3 regions of the Hymenobacter defluvii genome follow, and region 1 is predicted to be linked to each of the others. Evidence: riboswitches for the same ligand, from Rfam matches in the RefSeq annotation. Region 1 holds a riboswitch; each other region holds the start of a gene.

Region 1 (5,020 bases):
CATGATTTTCGCCCGCAACCTTACCTACAAAGTAATTCTGTTGCTGGCTATTACGCCCGGTGGCGCAGGTATTGCCGAAGGTGCTTTCCCTACCTTCTTCGGCAAGTTCATTGGCACGCCCACCATGACCAATTTCATTGTGCTACTCTATCGCATCACTACCTACTACCTGTACCTGGTATTCGGCGCCATTTTCCTGCCGCGGTGGGTAGGCCGGGTGTTTGGCCGGCGAGCAGCGGCCGAGGTTATAGCGTCGTAACGAGCCTACCCCTCCTACACAACACAAAAGGCCCGCTGACTATCTTCGTCAGCGGGCCTTTTGTGTTGTGTGTCAAAGCTCATTCGACACTTAAAACCCAATATTTCTATTGAGCTTCCAGCATCATCTGCGAGCCGTCGGGAGCTTTCAGCGTAATTTCATCCTTGGTCAGGTTCACCACGTCGAACGTCATAGAATTGGGCGCGCCAGTAGGCGTGAGGGTAATTTTCTTGGCCGTTTGGTCGAAGGTGTAGTTGCCCTGCATGCTCTGCGCGGGCGACGACATATTGAACGAACCATTGGAGTAGAATTTTAGCTCTGTTTTCTTGTCGGCGCTGGTTTGGGCCACTTTTTCGCCGGCGGCATTGGTTTCTTTGTCAGTTGTCCAGGTTTTGCTGTCGGTGCCATAGAGCAGGTTGGTTTCGCCTACTTTGTTTTCTGAGCTACAGCTAGCCATGAATAGAGACACTAGTACCAACAGGCTGGCTAGGTAAGAAAGAGGAGAACGTTTCATAGGGAGGAGTGAAATGGGGTGAATAAAAGCAAACCGCACAATACGGTATAGCACTGCGCCGATATTGCGACTTCTACGCCCCCAGCCCGAAAGAGTTTACCACACACAAGCGCCTCTGTGCTCCGCACAACCAAAATGCTCGGCAAGCGTAAGTTACGCAAGACCGTATGAGGCTCAGCCACATGCAGTTTTTCCTAGTTCCCTCACCTCCTAGCATTTGATATATCATGGGACTCTTTGATTTTCTGAATAAAGGCGAAGAAAAACCTGTTGCCCCTGCCGCCGGGACGCCCAACGCCAATGCCGACACCGATTTCTTCGGCAACAGCAAAGCCGATACCACTACCGCAGCAGCTACCACGAGCGAAACCTACACGGTAGTAAGCGGCGACTCGCTCTCCAAAATTGCCAAAAACCACTACGGCGACGCCAGCAAGTGGCACCAGATTTACGACGCCAACAAAGGCACTATTGGCAGCAACCCGGACAAAATCGAGGTGGGCCAAGTGTTACAATTGCCTAAGCTCTAAGCTAACCCAATATATCAAAAAGCCGCTTTCTGTAGCAGAAAGCGGCTTTTTTCTTGTATATCCCTCTCTCCTACGGCCCTCGCAGACCCATTGCATTTCCGGCCGTCGTGTCGAAAAAATATTTTCGTTAAAGTTTGGATTTTAAAATCCTGCCTTTACATTTGCAACCACCAACCCGGTACTCCCCCAACACGCTGGGGTAGTTTTTTTGAGATTTATACAGAAGTGGCGAGAGAACAGGCTCCGTGACCCACTGGCAACCATCCGCGGAAGCGCGACAGGTGCCAATTCCTGCCCGCTTGGCGTATTGCCGGCGGGAACTATAACCTTGAGTACCACATGTTGCTTTCTTCCGACATCATCCCTACCTACTCGCACACTCCGGCCGCCTCGTCGCGTTCCGAAATTTTTGCGGGTTCTTGCGTTTCACGGGCTACTGCGCCGGTGCGAATGCGAATGTGTTGGGGTTGTCGGATGTAGCTTTTTGATGCTGCCGTAGCGCGCATCGCTCCTTTCCCTTGCCAGCACGCCGCTTCATGCCTTGCGCACGAGCGGCCCCTCTCCTCCGACGCACACCCTGCTGCGTCCCTGGCCCGGCTCCGACAGCCCCTGGAGTTTCCAAATCCTGCTTTTTTTCTTCTTCTCTGACTCGTTTTTTCGTTTTCCATATGTCTACGCAGAACCTCCACTTCGAAACCCTCCAACTCCACGCTGGCCAACAACCCGACCCTACCACGGGCGCTCGTGCTGTACCCTTGTACCAGACTACTTCCTACGTCTTCAAAAACGCTGAGCACGGTGCTAACCTGTTTGCACTGAAGGAGTTTGGCAACATCTACACCCGCCTGATGAACCCCACCACCGACGTGTTTGAGCAGCGTGTGGCGGCTCTGGAAGGCGGGGTAGCGGCTGTGGCAGTAGGTTCGGGTCAGGCGGCGCAGTTCATCGCCCTCAACAACATCTTGCAGGCCGGCGACAACTTCGTGAGCACCACCTACCTCTATGGTGGCACCTACAACCAGTTTAAGGTAGCATTTAAGCGGCTGGGCATTGAAGTGCGTTTCGCCGATGGCGACAAGCCCGAGGAATTTGAGAAGCTGATTGACGACAAAACCAAGGCTATCTACCTGGAAACCATTGGCAACCCGAGCTTCAGCATTCCAGATTTCGAGAAGATTACGGCTATTGCCAAAAAGCATGACCTGCCGGTGGTAGTAGACAACACCTTCGGGGCAGGTGGTTACCTGTTCCGCCCCCTGGAGCACGGCGCGCACATCGTGGTAGAATCGGCCACGAAGTGGATTGGCGGCCACGGCACCAGCGTGGGCGGCGTGATTGTAGACGGCGGCAAGTATGACTTCGGCAACGGCAAGTTCCCGCAGTTCACAGAGCCTTCCGATGGCTACCACGGTCTGGTGTTCAACGACGTATTTGGGGTAGGCGGGCCATTTGGCAACATCGCTTTTGCCATTCGGGCACGGGTAGAGGGCCTGCGCGACTTTGGTCCCGCCATCAGCCCCTTCAACTCCTGGCAGTTGCTGATTGGCCTGGAAACGCTCTCATTGCGCGTGGAGCGCACGGTAGAAAACACCCTGAAAATTGCGAACTGGCTGGAGCAGCATCCGCAAGTGGAATCGGTGAACTACCCTGGTCTACAAAGCAGCCCCTACTACCCTCTGGCGCAGAAATACCTGCCCAAAGGAGCAGGCGGCGTGCTTACGTTCAGCATCAAAGGCTCGAAGGAAACGGCTACTCAGTTCATCGATAACCTGAAGCTAGTAAGCCACTTGGCCAACGTAGGCGATGCCAAAACGCTCATCATCCAGCCTTCGGCTACCACGCACCAGCAGTTGTCGGAAGCAGAGCAGCTAGCCTCGGGCGTGACGCCTACCTCCCTGCGCCTCTCAGTAGGCATAGAGCACTTCGAAGACATCAAAGGTGACCTGCAACAAGCTTTTGATGCGGTGAAAAACCTCGCTACCCCCGACGAGTCGGAGGAGGCGCTGCAAAAGCCAGCCAAGGAGCACGTTCAGCCACTGGAAGTATAAGCCTGTCATTTCGAACGCAGTGAGAAATCTGAGTAAAACTTGGCGTCTTCACTCAGATTTCTCACTGCGTTCGAAATGACAATCTAATTGGTCCGGTGCCGACTGGGTTTTGTTTTTGGGGTGGGACTTTTAAACGTTCCCTCGGCACCGGCTCCAATTTGAGGTATATTCTATGCGCAGGAAGTGCGTACCGGACGCAATACGGCGGCCGGTACCACTGCCTGCTTTTCGCGTTTTATGGAGGATTCAACTCACCTTTTTGTATCACCTGAGCCCTTTCCGCTGGAGAGTGGCACCTCCCTACCCCAGATGCAGGTGTCTTACTGCACCTGGGGTACGCTGAATGCCGCTGGCACCAATGTGATATGGGTGTGCCACGCCCTCACGGCCAACGCCGACGTGCTGACGTGGTGGCCCGGCTTGTTTGGTGCGGGCTTTTACTACGATCCGGCCGACTGGTTTATCGTGTGCGCCAATGTGCTGGGCTCCTGCTACGGCTCCACGGGGCCGCTCACGCCAGCCGCGCCCGGCGCGCCGGCGCCCTACCAGACGTTTCCCCTGGTCACCATCCGCGACCAGGTGGCCGCCCACGAGTTGTTGTGCCAGCACCTGGGCATCACACAAATTCATACGCTGATAGGTGGCTCGCTAGGCGGGCAACAAGCCTTGGAGTGGGCCGTGCAGCAGCCTGCTTTATTCGAGCATTTGGTGGTGCTGGCTACCAGCGCCCGGCATTCGCCCTGGGGCATTGCCTTCAACGAAGCCCAACGCATGGCCATTCTGGCTGACCCTACCTACCACGCGGCCACACCCGAGGGCGGCCAGGCTGGCTTGCAAGCAGCTCGGGCCGTAGCGCTCCTCAGCTACCGCACCTACGATGCCTACGGCCAAACGCAGCAGGAAGAAACTGACGAGAAGCTCACTGATTTCCGCGCCAGCGCCTACCAGCGCTACCAGGGCCAAAAGCTCGCGGCCCGTTTCGATGCGTATTCTTACGTAACGCTATCGAGGGCTATGGACTCGCACAATTTGGGTAGAGAACGAGGAGGCGCAGCAGAAGCGCTGGCCCGCATCCGGGCGCATACGCTGGTGCTGGGTATTTCTTCCGATGTGCTGTTTCCGCCCAGCGAGCAGCAATTCCTAGCGCAGCACATTCCCGGCGCCACCTACGCCGAAATGGACTCCCGCTACGGGCACGATGGCTTTTTGATTGAGGTAGAGCAGATTGCGCACCACTTGGCGCAGTTCTATGCCACTGCGCTAGCCCAGTAGCTACACTTGCTCACCTATATAAGTAGTGTGTTTGTTGAGTAGGTTTGTGCCGAACCAGCTATTACGCCATGCCTACCCTCCCTCCTGCCCTACGCCCCGGTGACCGGGTAGCCATTGTTTGCACCGCCCGTAAAGCCTCGCACGAAGAACTGGCCGCCGCCGTAGAAACCCTCACCGCATGGGGGCTGGAGGTAGTGCTGGGCGCGTCCACTAACGTCGCGCAGCATCAGTTTGGCGGCTCCGATGATGTACGCCGGCAGGATTTGCAGCAGATGCTGGACCGCTCCGATATCCGCGCGGTTCTGGTGGCGCGGGGTGGCTACGGTACCACCCGCATCCTCGACCAGGTAGACTTTTCTGGCTTCGCTGCCAACCCTAAATGGGTAGCCGGCTTCAG
Region 2 (5,020 bases), on a different contig from region 1:
GTGAGGTAGCGTTTGTCGCGCTGGCGGCCAGCGTAGTCGTTGCGCAGAGTCTCGTACTCGTCGCGCACGGTATGGGCGTAGGTTTCCTTGGCTGAGCCCAGCAGGCCTGCCGCTACCCCCACCGAGCGAGAGGCGTCGTTCACGTGCACCACGGGTCCGGTGTAGGCGGGCGCAATCTTCACGGCGGCGTGCAGGCGCGAGGTAGTGGCGCCGCCAATGAGCAGGGGCGTTTGCAGGCCGCGCCGCTCCATTTCCTGCGCTACGTACACCATCTCATCGAGCGAAGGCGTAATCAGGCCACTCAGGCCAATGATGTCGACCTGTTGCTTTTCGGCTTCGTCCAGAATCTTTTCCAGCGGCACCATCACGCCCAGGTCCACAATATCAAAGTTGTTGCAGGCCAGCACCACGCCCACAATGTTTTTGCCGATGTCGTGCACGTCGCCCTTCACCGTGGCCAGCAGGATTTTACCGGCGGTTTGCCGGTCGCCGCTTTGCTTGTCGGCCAGCAGGTAAGGCTCTAGGTAGGCCACGGCCTTCTTCATCACGCGGGCCGATTTCACGACCTGCGGCAGGAACATTTTACCGGCCCCAAACAGGTCGCCTACTACGTTCATACCGGCCATCAAGGGGCCTTCAATTACCTCCAATGGGCGCCCTACCTGCTGGCGCACTTCCTCGGTATCTTGGTCAATAAACTCCGTGATGCCGCGCACCAAGGCGTGTTGCAGGCGCTCCTGCACGGGTAGGCTGCGCCAAGCGTCGGCCACTACCTCCACCTTTTCCTTCTGCTTCACCGTTTCGGCAAAGTCCACAAGGCGCTCGGTGGCATCGGGGCGGCGGTTCAGCAGGACGTCCTCGCAGAGTTCGAGCAGGTCTTTTGGCACCTCATCGTACACGCCCAGCTGGCTGGGGTTCACGATGCCCATATCCAGGCCCGCCTTGATGGCGTGGTAGAGGAAGGCCGAGTGCATGGCCTCACGCACTACGTCGTTGCCACGGTAGGAGAAGCTGATGTTCGAAACGCCGCCGCTGGTGAGGGCGCCGGGCAGGTTCTGCTTGATCCAGCGCACCGCCTCGATGAAGTCCAGCGCATAGTTGCGGTGTTCCTCCATGCCGGTGCCTACCGTCAAGATGTTAGGGTCGAAGATGATGTCTTCGGGCGCAAACTCTACCTCGTTCACCAAGATATCATAGCTGCGTTGGCAGATTTCGATGCGGCGCTCGTAGCTGTCGGCCTGGCCGTTTTCATCAAAGGCCATGACCACCACGGCCGCGCCGTACTGGCGCACCGTGCGGGCGCGGGCCTTGAACACTTCTTCCCCTTCCTTGAGGGAAATGGAGTTGACGATGCTTTTGCCCTGCACGCACTTCAGGCCGGCTTCCAGCACGCTCCACTTCGAGGAGTCAATCATGACGGGCACGCGGGCAATGTCGGGCTCGGAGGCAATCAGATTGAGGAAGGTGGTCATGGCCTGCTCCGAGTCGAGCATGCCTTCGTCCATATTCACGTCGATGACTTGGGCGCCGCCTTCTACCTGGTCGCGGGCTACCGCCAGGGCAGCTTCGTAGTTGCCGGTACGAATGAGGCGGGCGAAGGCGCGCGAGCCGGTCACGTTGCACCGCTCGCCCACGTTCACAAATAAGCTCTGCTCGGTGATGCCGAACGGCTCCAACCCGCTCAGGCGGGTAGCGGGCGGCACCTCGGGTAGGACGCGCGGCTTGTACTTGTCGGCCAGGCGGGCCAGCTCGGCAATGTGCTGGGGCGTGGTGCCGCAGCAGCCGCCTACCACCGTCACGAGGCCATCGGTGAGGTAGCCTTCCACCAAACCCGCAAACTCCTCGGCCGACTCATCATACCCACCAAAGGCGTTGGGTAGGCCAGCGTTGGGGTAGGCGGAAATGTGCACGTCGGCAATGCGGCTCAACTCCTTCACATATACTTTAAGCTGATCGGCACCGAGGGCGCAGTTCAGGCCCACGCTGAGTAGGGGCAGGTGACGAATGGAGTTCCAGAACGCCTCTACCGTCTGGCCGCTCAGGGTCCGACCCGAAGCGTCGGTGATGGTACCGGAAATCATAATGGGCACCTGCCGGCCGCCTTCGTCGAAGAACTGCTGCACCGCGTACAGGGCCGCCTTGGCGTTCAGCGTGTCGAAGATGGTTTCGATGAGCAGCGCATCGGAGCCACCGTCTACCAGTCCACGCACTTGCTCGTGGTAGGCGTGGGCCAGCTCGTCGAATGTCACGGCTCGGAAGCCGGGACGGTTTACATCGGGCGAGAGGGAGGCGGTGCGGTTGGTTGGGCCAATAGCGCCGGCCACGAAGCGCGGCTTGCTGGGGTCTTTGGCCGTAAACTCGTCGGCTACTTCGCGGGCCAGCCGCGCCGACTCATAGTTCAGCTCATACACAATGTGTTCCAGCGCGTAATCGGCCTGGGCGATGGTGGTGCCGGAGAAGGTGTTGGTTTCCACCATGTCGGCACCAGCGGCAAAGTACTCCGCGTGGATGCTTTTGATGATATCGGGGCGCGTGAGCGAGAGCAGGTCGTTGTTGCCGCGCAGGGGCTTGGCGTGGTCGGCAAACCGCGGGCCGCGAAAGTCCTCCTCCGTCAGCGTGTGCCGCTGAATCATGGTGCCCATGGCGCCGTCCAGAATTAGGAGGCGGCGTTGGAGGATGTCGTAGAGCGGGGAGTCGGGGCAGGTCGTCTTCATGGATTTTCCTTCGGGAAAGCAGCGGGTACGAAAGCTTATCCAGAAAGAGAAAACCGCCGAAGCAGGTTCCTGTACTTATCTTCTTCCGCCCGATAGGTAGGGCGAAATGGGAGTTGGCACCTTGTAATATGTCAGGTTGCCAAGACGTCACAGGGCCCAATCCCTCGGTCTTTCTGGATAAGTAATACGCAAAGATACAGCTCAAAGCTCAGATTACAACCGTCCTGGCTTTTCTGCTGAGGCTGCTGCGCGAGGTTGGCTTGGTAGATCGAAAATCTTGTTTGATGAGCAGGAGGCGCCACTCTGTTGAAAAAATCGTCACGGCTTTTACTTCTGCCGCATTTTGTATCATCAGCGGCTAGTAACCCAGAGCATCTATCCCCCGCTGGTTTCGTGGTTATGCACCTTATGCGGATTTTCCTCCTGCTTTCTGGTTTCCTGCTCAGCCGCGCGGTGTTAGCGCAGACTATTATGCCGCCTTCTGCCGGCATGGGCTTGCGGGGACAGTACTATGCTGGGCGCGACTTTGAGAAGCTGGTACTCACTCGCCTCGATAAGAATATCGACTTCGACTGGACCTACGGCCCGCCTACCCCCGGCCGACCATCGGAGCGGTATGTGTCGCCGGGGCCGGGGGTGCCGGGCCAGTGGTTTTCGGTACGCTGGACGGGCTACCTCTACGCTCCTTCGACGGGCACTTACAAATTCAAGATTGCTACTGACGATGGAATGCGCGTATGGATTGGGCAGCAGCAGATCTTGGACTCCTGGCAATATCAGCCAGTTACCATGTCTTCTACGCATATGGTCTTGAAGGCTGGGCGCTACTACCCTATACGAGTGGAGTACTTTCAGGCAAACTTCGACACCCGAGCGCTGCTGGCCTGGCAAACGCCACCTCTCACGGAGCCTTCGTGGTGGGATAAGGTGCGTGAGGCCGTAGGCTTTAGCGAAACTGACTCGGTGCCCATTCCTACGCGCTACCTCTACCCTTCTTTACCGGCTAAGGCCGCGCCGCGCTCTACCCCTGCTCCGCCGCCAGCGGTGGCCGCCGCACCTATCGCACCGCCGACCACCCCCGTTCCTAAAGCAACAACCGTCACCAAGGTCCGACAAACCAGACGGGCAACACTTCGCCCAGCGACCATCCAGCCGCTTACGGCGCTGCGCCCCAAGGCAGCCGCAGCCGATGCTGTAGCACCAACTCCTGTTCTACCTACCCTGAGCATGCTCACGAAAGGTGAGACACTTACACTGCCCAACCTCTACTTCACTCGCAGTACGGCGGCGCTGCTGCCTACCTCCTACCCTACCCTGAACGCGTTAGCCCACACCCTACAGCAACAGCCCACACTCCGCTTAACAATAGCCGGCCACACCGATAACATTGGCGATGCGACGCTCAACCAAAAGCTTTCCGAGCAACGTGCCCAAGTAGTGCGGCGCTACCTAGTGCAGCAAGGCATCGACTCGCTCCGGCTAGCGGCGGTGGGCTATGGCGGCACCCGGCCAGTGGCTGATAACCGCGACCCGCGCCAGCGGCCTCGCAACCGGCGGGTAGAGGTGGTAGTGGAGTAGGGCGATAGATAGTAATACCAGCGAGCAAGATGGCGCGGTAGCATGAGCGTGTTAAGATTCGATAACCTCTGCACCAGCCAAAACATTCGTGTACAAACATGAGTTGTAGACACCGATACGCGCAGCGCCTTTGCTGCAGCTGTACACCCACTCAACATGACACAGACAACCCATCTTTTCTCGCCCTTCACCATGGGCGCCCTTTCCCTACCCAACCGCCTTGTGATGGCGCCCATGACGCGCAGCCGCGCCGACAACGACGCGCACAAGCCTACCGATATGCACGTGGAATACTACGTGCAGCGCGCTTCGGCGGGCCTGATTATCACGGAGGGCTCGCAGGTATCGGAGCAGGGCGTGGGCTACATCAACACGCCCGGCATCTACTCTGAGGAGCAGGTGGCCGGCTGGAAAAAGGTAACCGACGCGGTGCACGAAGCAGGCGGGCGCATCTACATTCAACTGTGGCACGTGGGTCGGGTGTCGCACCCGTTTTTTCATAATGGCGAGCTGCCGGTGGCCCCGTCGGCCATCAAGCCGGAGGGCGCCAAGGCCTTCACGGGCAAGGGCATGGAAGAAGTGCCTACCCCACGGGCACTGGAGTTGAGCGAGATTCCCGGTGTGGTAGACCAGTTCCGCCAGGCTGCCCGCAACGCCAAAGCCGCTGGTTTTGACGGCGCCGAGATTCACGGCGCCAACGGCTACTTGCTCGACCAGTTCCTGCAAGA
Region 3 (5,020 bases), on a different contig from region 1:
TGGCCAGGCGCTCCCAGGGGTCTTCGTGCAGGAAGCGCAGGGCCACATCGAAGGTGGCACCGCCCCAGCACTCCAGCGAAAACGTCTGGGGGTGCTGCTTGGCGAAGCGCTCGGCCACCTTCAGCATATCGAAGGTGCGCATGCGCGTGGCCAACAGGCTCTGGTGGGCGTCGCGCAGGGTAGTATCGGTGTAGTGAATGAGGGTATCCTCGCGCAACCACTTGGCAAAACCTTCTGGCCCCAGCTCGGTAAGACGGTTTTTGGTGCCGGGGGGGTAGGGCGCGGTGGCATCGTAGTGGGGTAGCTTGGGCTTGGGCAGGTCCCGGGCCGGGTCCTGGGCGCCGTGCACGTCGGGGTTGCCGTTCACGATGATGTCGCCCAAGAAGGTCAGCAGCTTGGTGCCACGGTCTTGGCGCACCTCAAACTTGAATAGCTCAGGATGGTCTTTGATGAAGTCGACGGTGGCGCTACCATTCTGAAAATCAGGGTGCGCCACAATGTTTTGCAGGAACTGAATATTGGTGCGCACGCCCCGAATCCGGAACTCCGATAGGGTGCGCAGCATCCGCTCGGCCGCCTCCTTGAGGGTAGGCGCCTGGGCCGACACCTTCACCAGCAAGGAGTCGAAAAACGGCAGAATCTTGGCGCCCTGGTACACCGAGCCCTGGTCCAGCCGGATACCGAAACCGCCCGCCGAGCGGTAGGCCACAATGGTGCCGTAGTCGGGCTTGAAGTCGTTTTCGGGCGCTTCGGTGGTGAGGCGGCACTGCAACGCAAAGCCCGTAATGCGGGGCCGCACCTGCGGGTCGAGGTTGATTTCGGGGTCCTGCAAGTGGTAACCCGACGCGATGTAAAGCTGGGTTTTGATGAGGTCGACACCCGTGACCATTTCCGTGACAGTGTGCTCTACCTGAATGCGCGGGTTCACCTCAATGAAGTAAATCTCACCTTCCTCCGGCTTCACCAGAAATTCCACCGTGCCCACGTTGTTGTAGTTCACGGCGCGGGCCAGGCGCAGGGCGTAGTCGTATAATTGCTCGCGTAGTTCCTCAGCCAGGCCCAGGGCGGGCGCTACCTCCACTACCTTCTGGAAGCGGCGCTGCACCGAGCAGTCGCGCTCGTAGAGGTGCGTTACGCTGCCGTAGGCGTCGGCCACTACCTGCACCTCAATGTGCTTGGGTTGCTCCACAAACTTCTCGAGGAATACGGTGTCGTCGCCGAAGGCTTTCAGGGCTTCGTTGCGGGCCTCGAAGAAGCCCTTCTCCAACTGGTCGTCGTCGCGGATGACGCGCATGCCCCTTCCCCCACCGCCGCTGGCAGCTTTCAGCATTACAGGGTAGCCGATGCGGTTGGCCTCGGCGCGAGCTGTTTCGAAGTCATTCAACTCTTCTTCACTGCTCTGAATAATAGGCACTTGCTCGCGCAAGGCCACTTCCTTGGCGCGTACCTTGTCGCCGAGCGCCTCCATCACTTCGGGCCGTGGCCCCACGAAGATGATGCCTTCCTCGCCGCAGCGCCGGGCTAGGGTCGCGTTTTCGCTCAAAAACCCGTAGCCGGGGTGGATGGCGTCTACACCGTTGGCTTTGGCGATGCGCAGCAGGCCTTCAATGTCAAGGTAGGGTTTCAGCGGCTCGTCGTCTTCGCCAATCTGATAGGCCTCATCAGCCTTGTAGCGGTGCAGGGAGTAGCGGTCCTCGAAGGTGTATACGGCTACCGTGGTGATGCCCAATTCGGTAGCGGCACGCATTACGCGAATGGCAATTTCGCCCCGATTGGCAACGAGGAGTTTGCGAATATTCATGAGTAGGTAGAGGTGTTTTAGTCAGCGCGGCCTCAAACTAGGCAATAATTTAACAGAAAGGACAAAAAAGGCTGCTTTTTACGATCAAAATGACAATTATTAGGCACTTCCATTCAATTTTGTACTCATGCACTCACCTTCGCACTCGCTCGGCATAGTAGAGCGAGAGCGGAGGCGAGTGTGAGTAATGCTACGAGCAAGTACGAATGCAAATACTTGCCGCCAACCGCGGGCCTCGTATATTTGCCCTACCGCTCCCACAACGGAGCACTTATCAAGAAAGGCGGAGGGACAGGCCCTGCGATGCCTTAGCAACCGGTAGTCATAGCTACAAGGTGCTACATCCTGAATCTGCGACAGCAGATGAAGATAAGTTACGAAAGGCTCGGCGCCCCGTTTTGGGGTTTGGCTCTTCTGACTTGTCGGAAGGGCTTTTTTTGGGCCTTTTCGGGAAGAAATCTTGGTGAGATGCTTCGGGGTGGAGGCGGAATTTTCCCTCACCTACGGCAGTAGCCGCTGCCTTGATTTCGTTTTCCGCATGACTCGCTCCGACATCCGTATTGGTTTATTTGGTTTTGGCGTGGTAGGCCAGGGCCTGCACACTGTTTTGGAACGCACGCCCGGCCTGCGCGCCCGCATTGGCCGCATTGGCGTGAAAGACCGCGCCAAGCAGCGCAGCCTACCCACCGAGCTATTCACGTTCGACCGCGCCGATCTGCTGAATGATGAGTCCTTGAACGTGATTGTGGAGCTGATTGACGACGCTGACGAAGCCTACCACATCGTAACCGAGGCCCTGCGCCGGGGCAAAGCCGTGGTGACGGCTAACAAAAAAATGTTGGCCGAGCACTTGCCCGAGCTGATAGAATTGCAGCGTCAAACCGGCACTCCGTTGCTCTACGAGGCTGCCGCCTGCGCCAGCTTGCCCGTCATTCGGAACCTGGAGGAATACTACGACACCGACTTACTAGAAGCGGTGGAGGGCATCATCAACGGCTCCACCAACTACATTCTCACGGCCATGCACCGCGATGCCATTTCCTTTGCCGAGGCCCTAAGCAAGGCGCAGGCGTTGGGCTTCGCCGAGAGCAATCCTGCTTTAGATGTGGAAGGTCTGGACGCCCGCAACAAGCTGGTGCTGCTGCTCACGCATGCGTTCGGACTGGTAACGTCACCTCAGCAAATCCTGGCCGTAGGCATCGACCGCCTCAGCGACCTGGCCTCTGATTACGCCCGCGAGAAAGGCCTAGCACTCAAGCTAATTGCCGAGGCCCGCCGCCTACCCGACGGCAATGTGGCGGCTGCCGTGCTGCCTACCCTGGTGCGCCCCGAGCACGAGCTGGCGCGGGTGCAGGACGAGTACAACGGCCTCATCACTCAGAGCGGCTTTGCCGACCGGCAGTTTTTCCTGGGCCGCGGGGCGGGCGCCGTGCCTACTGCTTCCGCCGTGCTCAGCGACTTGTCGGCCCTTACCTACGGCTACCGCTACGAGTACAAGAAAATCAGCCAGAACATCGACTCAGCCCTGACGCCCGACGCTGCTGAAGTAGACGTGCTGGTGACGTTCACGGACGAGCATGCCCCCCAGGAAGCCGACTTCACGCGGGTGCACGAAACCTTCCGCTCGGCCGTGCGCGGGCATTACCTCACAGGTACCATTGGGCTGGCTCAACTGGCGCAAGCCGAGTGGCTGCGGCTGCCCGGCATTTGCGTAGTGCGCCTCCCTACCCCGTTGCGAGCAGCAGCTACCGCTCGGCCCGCCGATACCCAGCTCGCCGGAGCCGCCGCGTATTTTGCCGAGTAATTGATTGTCTATCAACTTATAGTTCGACGGCTATCGGGAAAGAACCCTGCTAGCTGTCGAGCTTTTTTGAGCTGGTAATAACCACCTACAGCCATTCCTGCGTAGCAGAAACTCAACCGTTCACTTGCTTCGCTTTTCATGGAATTTGCTGATAAGAATATTCTCCTGGTAGGTGCATCCTCCGGTATTGGCTTGGCTACAGCTCACCTGCTGCATGGCCTGAAAGCCAACCTGTTTACGGCCTCGCGGCACGAGTCGCCGGAGTTGGCCGAGCTGGGCACCACCTTCCTACCCCTCGACGTTACGCAGCCCCTTGTTGCTACTGCTTTCGACTCCCTACCCGACACCTTGCACGGCGTGGTCTACTGCCCCGGCAGCATCCGGCTGCGTCCGTTCGAGCGCATTGCGCCGGCTGACTTTCGGCAGGATTTTGAGCTGAACGTGCTGGGTGCTGTGCAAGTGGTGCAGGCTGTGGTGAAGCGGCTGAAAAAGGCCAGTGGTGCTTCCATCGTGCTTTTCAGCACCGTAGCCGCCGAAACGGGCATGAGTTTTCATACCAGCGTAGCCACCGTGAAAGCCGCCGTGGAGGGCCTCACCCGCGCCCTGGCCGCCGAATATGCCGGTGCCAACATCCGCGTGAACTGCATTGCGCCTTCCCTCACCGATACGCCCCTGGCAGCTACCCTCCTCAACACCCCCGAGAAGGCCGAGGCCAGCGCCAAGCGCCACCCCTTGCAGCGCGTGGGGCAGCCCCAGGATATGGCCTACATGACGTCGTTCCTACTATCCGACCACAGCAGCTTCATCACGGGCCAAGTCTTGCCCGTGGATGGTGGCATGGGCCGGTTGAAGTAAGGCAGTGATGTTTTGTAATCTGTCATCCTGAGCTTGCGAAGGACCTTCTCACGCTAGAACGAGTCGTTGGTAAACTTGTCGTTCTAGCGTGAGAAGGTCCTTCGCAAGCTCAGGATGACAGATTTTTCAGTTGCATAAGAAACAACCCTTATGAAAATCACGATTTTCTGGCACCGGCGCGACTTGCGCATCACCGATAATACCGGCCTAGCAGCCGCTTTGCAAGACAATGCGCCGGTAATACCGCTGTTCATTTTCGACCGCGACATTCTGGATAAGCTGCCCAGCAAGCAGGACGCCCGCGTGACGTTCATCTACGACGCCGTGGAGCAGCTGGCGCAGGAAACCCAGGACAACGGCGGCACTATGCTGGTGTTCTACGGCAAGCCGGAGGAGGTCTTCGAGCAGTTGTTGAAGGACTATGACTTGGCCGCCGTGCACACCAACGAGGACTACGAGCCCTACGCCCGCCAACGAGATGAGGCTATTGGCAAACTGTTGGGCAAGCACGATGTGCCCTTTACGACGCACAAAGACCAGGTGATTTTTGCTAAGGACGA

What was found. A riboswitch is a leader RNA that binds a small molecule or an ion and turns the genes downstream of it on or off. The one in region 1 is predicted to bind S-adenosylmethionine.
Region 2: linked by a shared signal. The riboswitch ahead of metH (methionine synthase) and the one ahead of J4D97_RS04615 (O-acetylhomoserine aminocarboxypropyltransferase/cysteine synthase family protein) in region 1 are both predicted to bind S-adenosylmethionine.
Region 3: linked by a shared signal. The riboswitch ahead of J4D97_RS00650 (homoserine dehydrogenase) and the one ahead of J4D97_RS04615 (O-acetylhomoserine aminocarboxypropyltransferase/cysteine synthase family protein) in region 1 are both predicted to bind S-adenosylmethionine.

The regions. Positions count from the first base shown of each region.
Region 1 covers NZ_JAGETX010000002.1:103,524-108,543, forward strand. The annotation lists gene J4D97_RS04600 (lysylphosphatidylglycerol synthase transmembrane domain-containing protein) at 1-259, shown strand, start outside; gene J4D97_RS04605 (hypothetical protein) at 366-773, opposite strand; gene J4D97_RS04610 (LysM peptidoglycan-binding domain-containing protein) at 1,001-1,303, shown strand; SAM riboswitch class I at 1,516-1,632, shown strand; gene J4D97_RS04615 (O-acetylhomoserine aminocarboxypropyltransferase/cysteine synthase family protein) at 1,972-3,351, shown strand; gene metX (homoserine O-acetyltransferase MetX) at 3,589-4,623, shown strand; gene J4D97_RS04625 (S66 peptidase family protein) at 4,692-5,020, shown strand, end outside.
Region 2 covers NZ_JAGETX010000005.1:143,506-148,525, forward strand. The annotation lists gene metH (methionine synthase) at 1-2,714, opposite strand, end outside; SAM riboswitch class I at 2,787-2,898, opposite strand; gene J4D97_RS11045 (PA14 domain-containing protein) at 3,123-4,292, shown strand; gene J4D97_RS11050 (alkene reductase) at 4,449-5,020, shown strand, end outside.
Region 3 covers NZ_JAGETX010000001.1:173,260-178,279, reverse strand. The annotation lists gene J4D97_RS00655 (pyruvate carboxylase) at 1-1,801, opposite strand, end outside; SAM riboswitch class I at 2,070-2,177, shown strand; gene J4D97_RS00650 (homoserine dehydrogenase) at 2,340-3,605, shown strand; gene J4D97_RS00645 (SDR family NAD(P)-dependent oxidoreductase) at 3,744-4,460, shown strand; gene J4D97_RS00640 (cryptochrome/photolyase family protein) at 4,611-5,020, shown strand, end outside.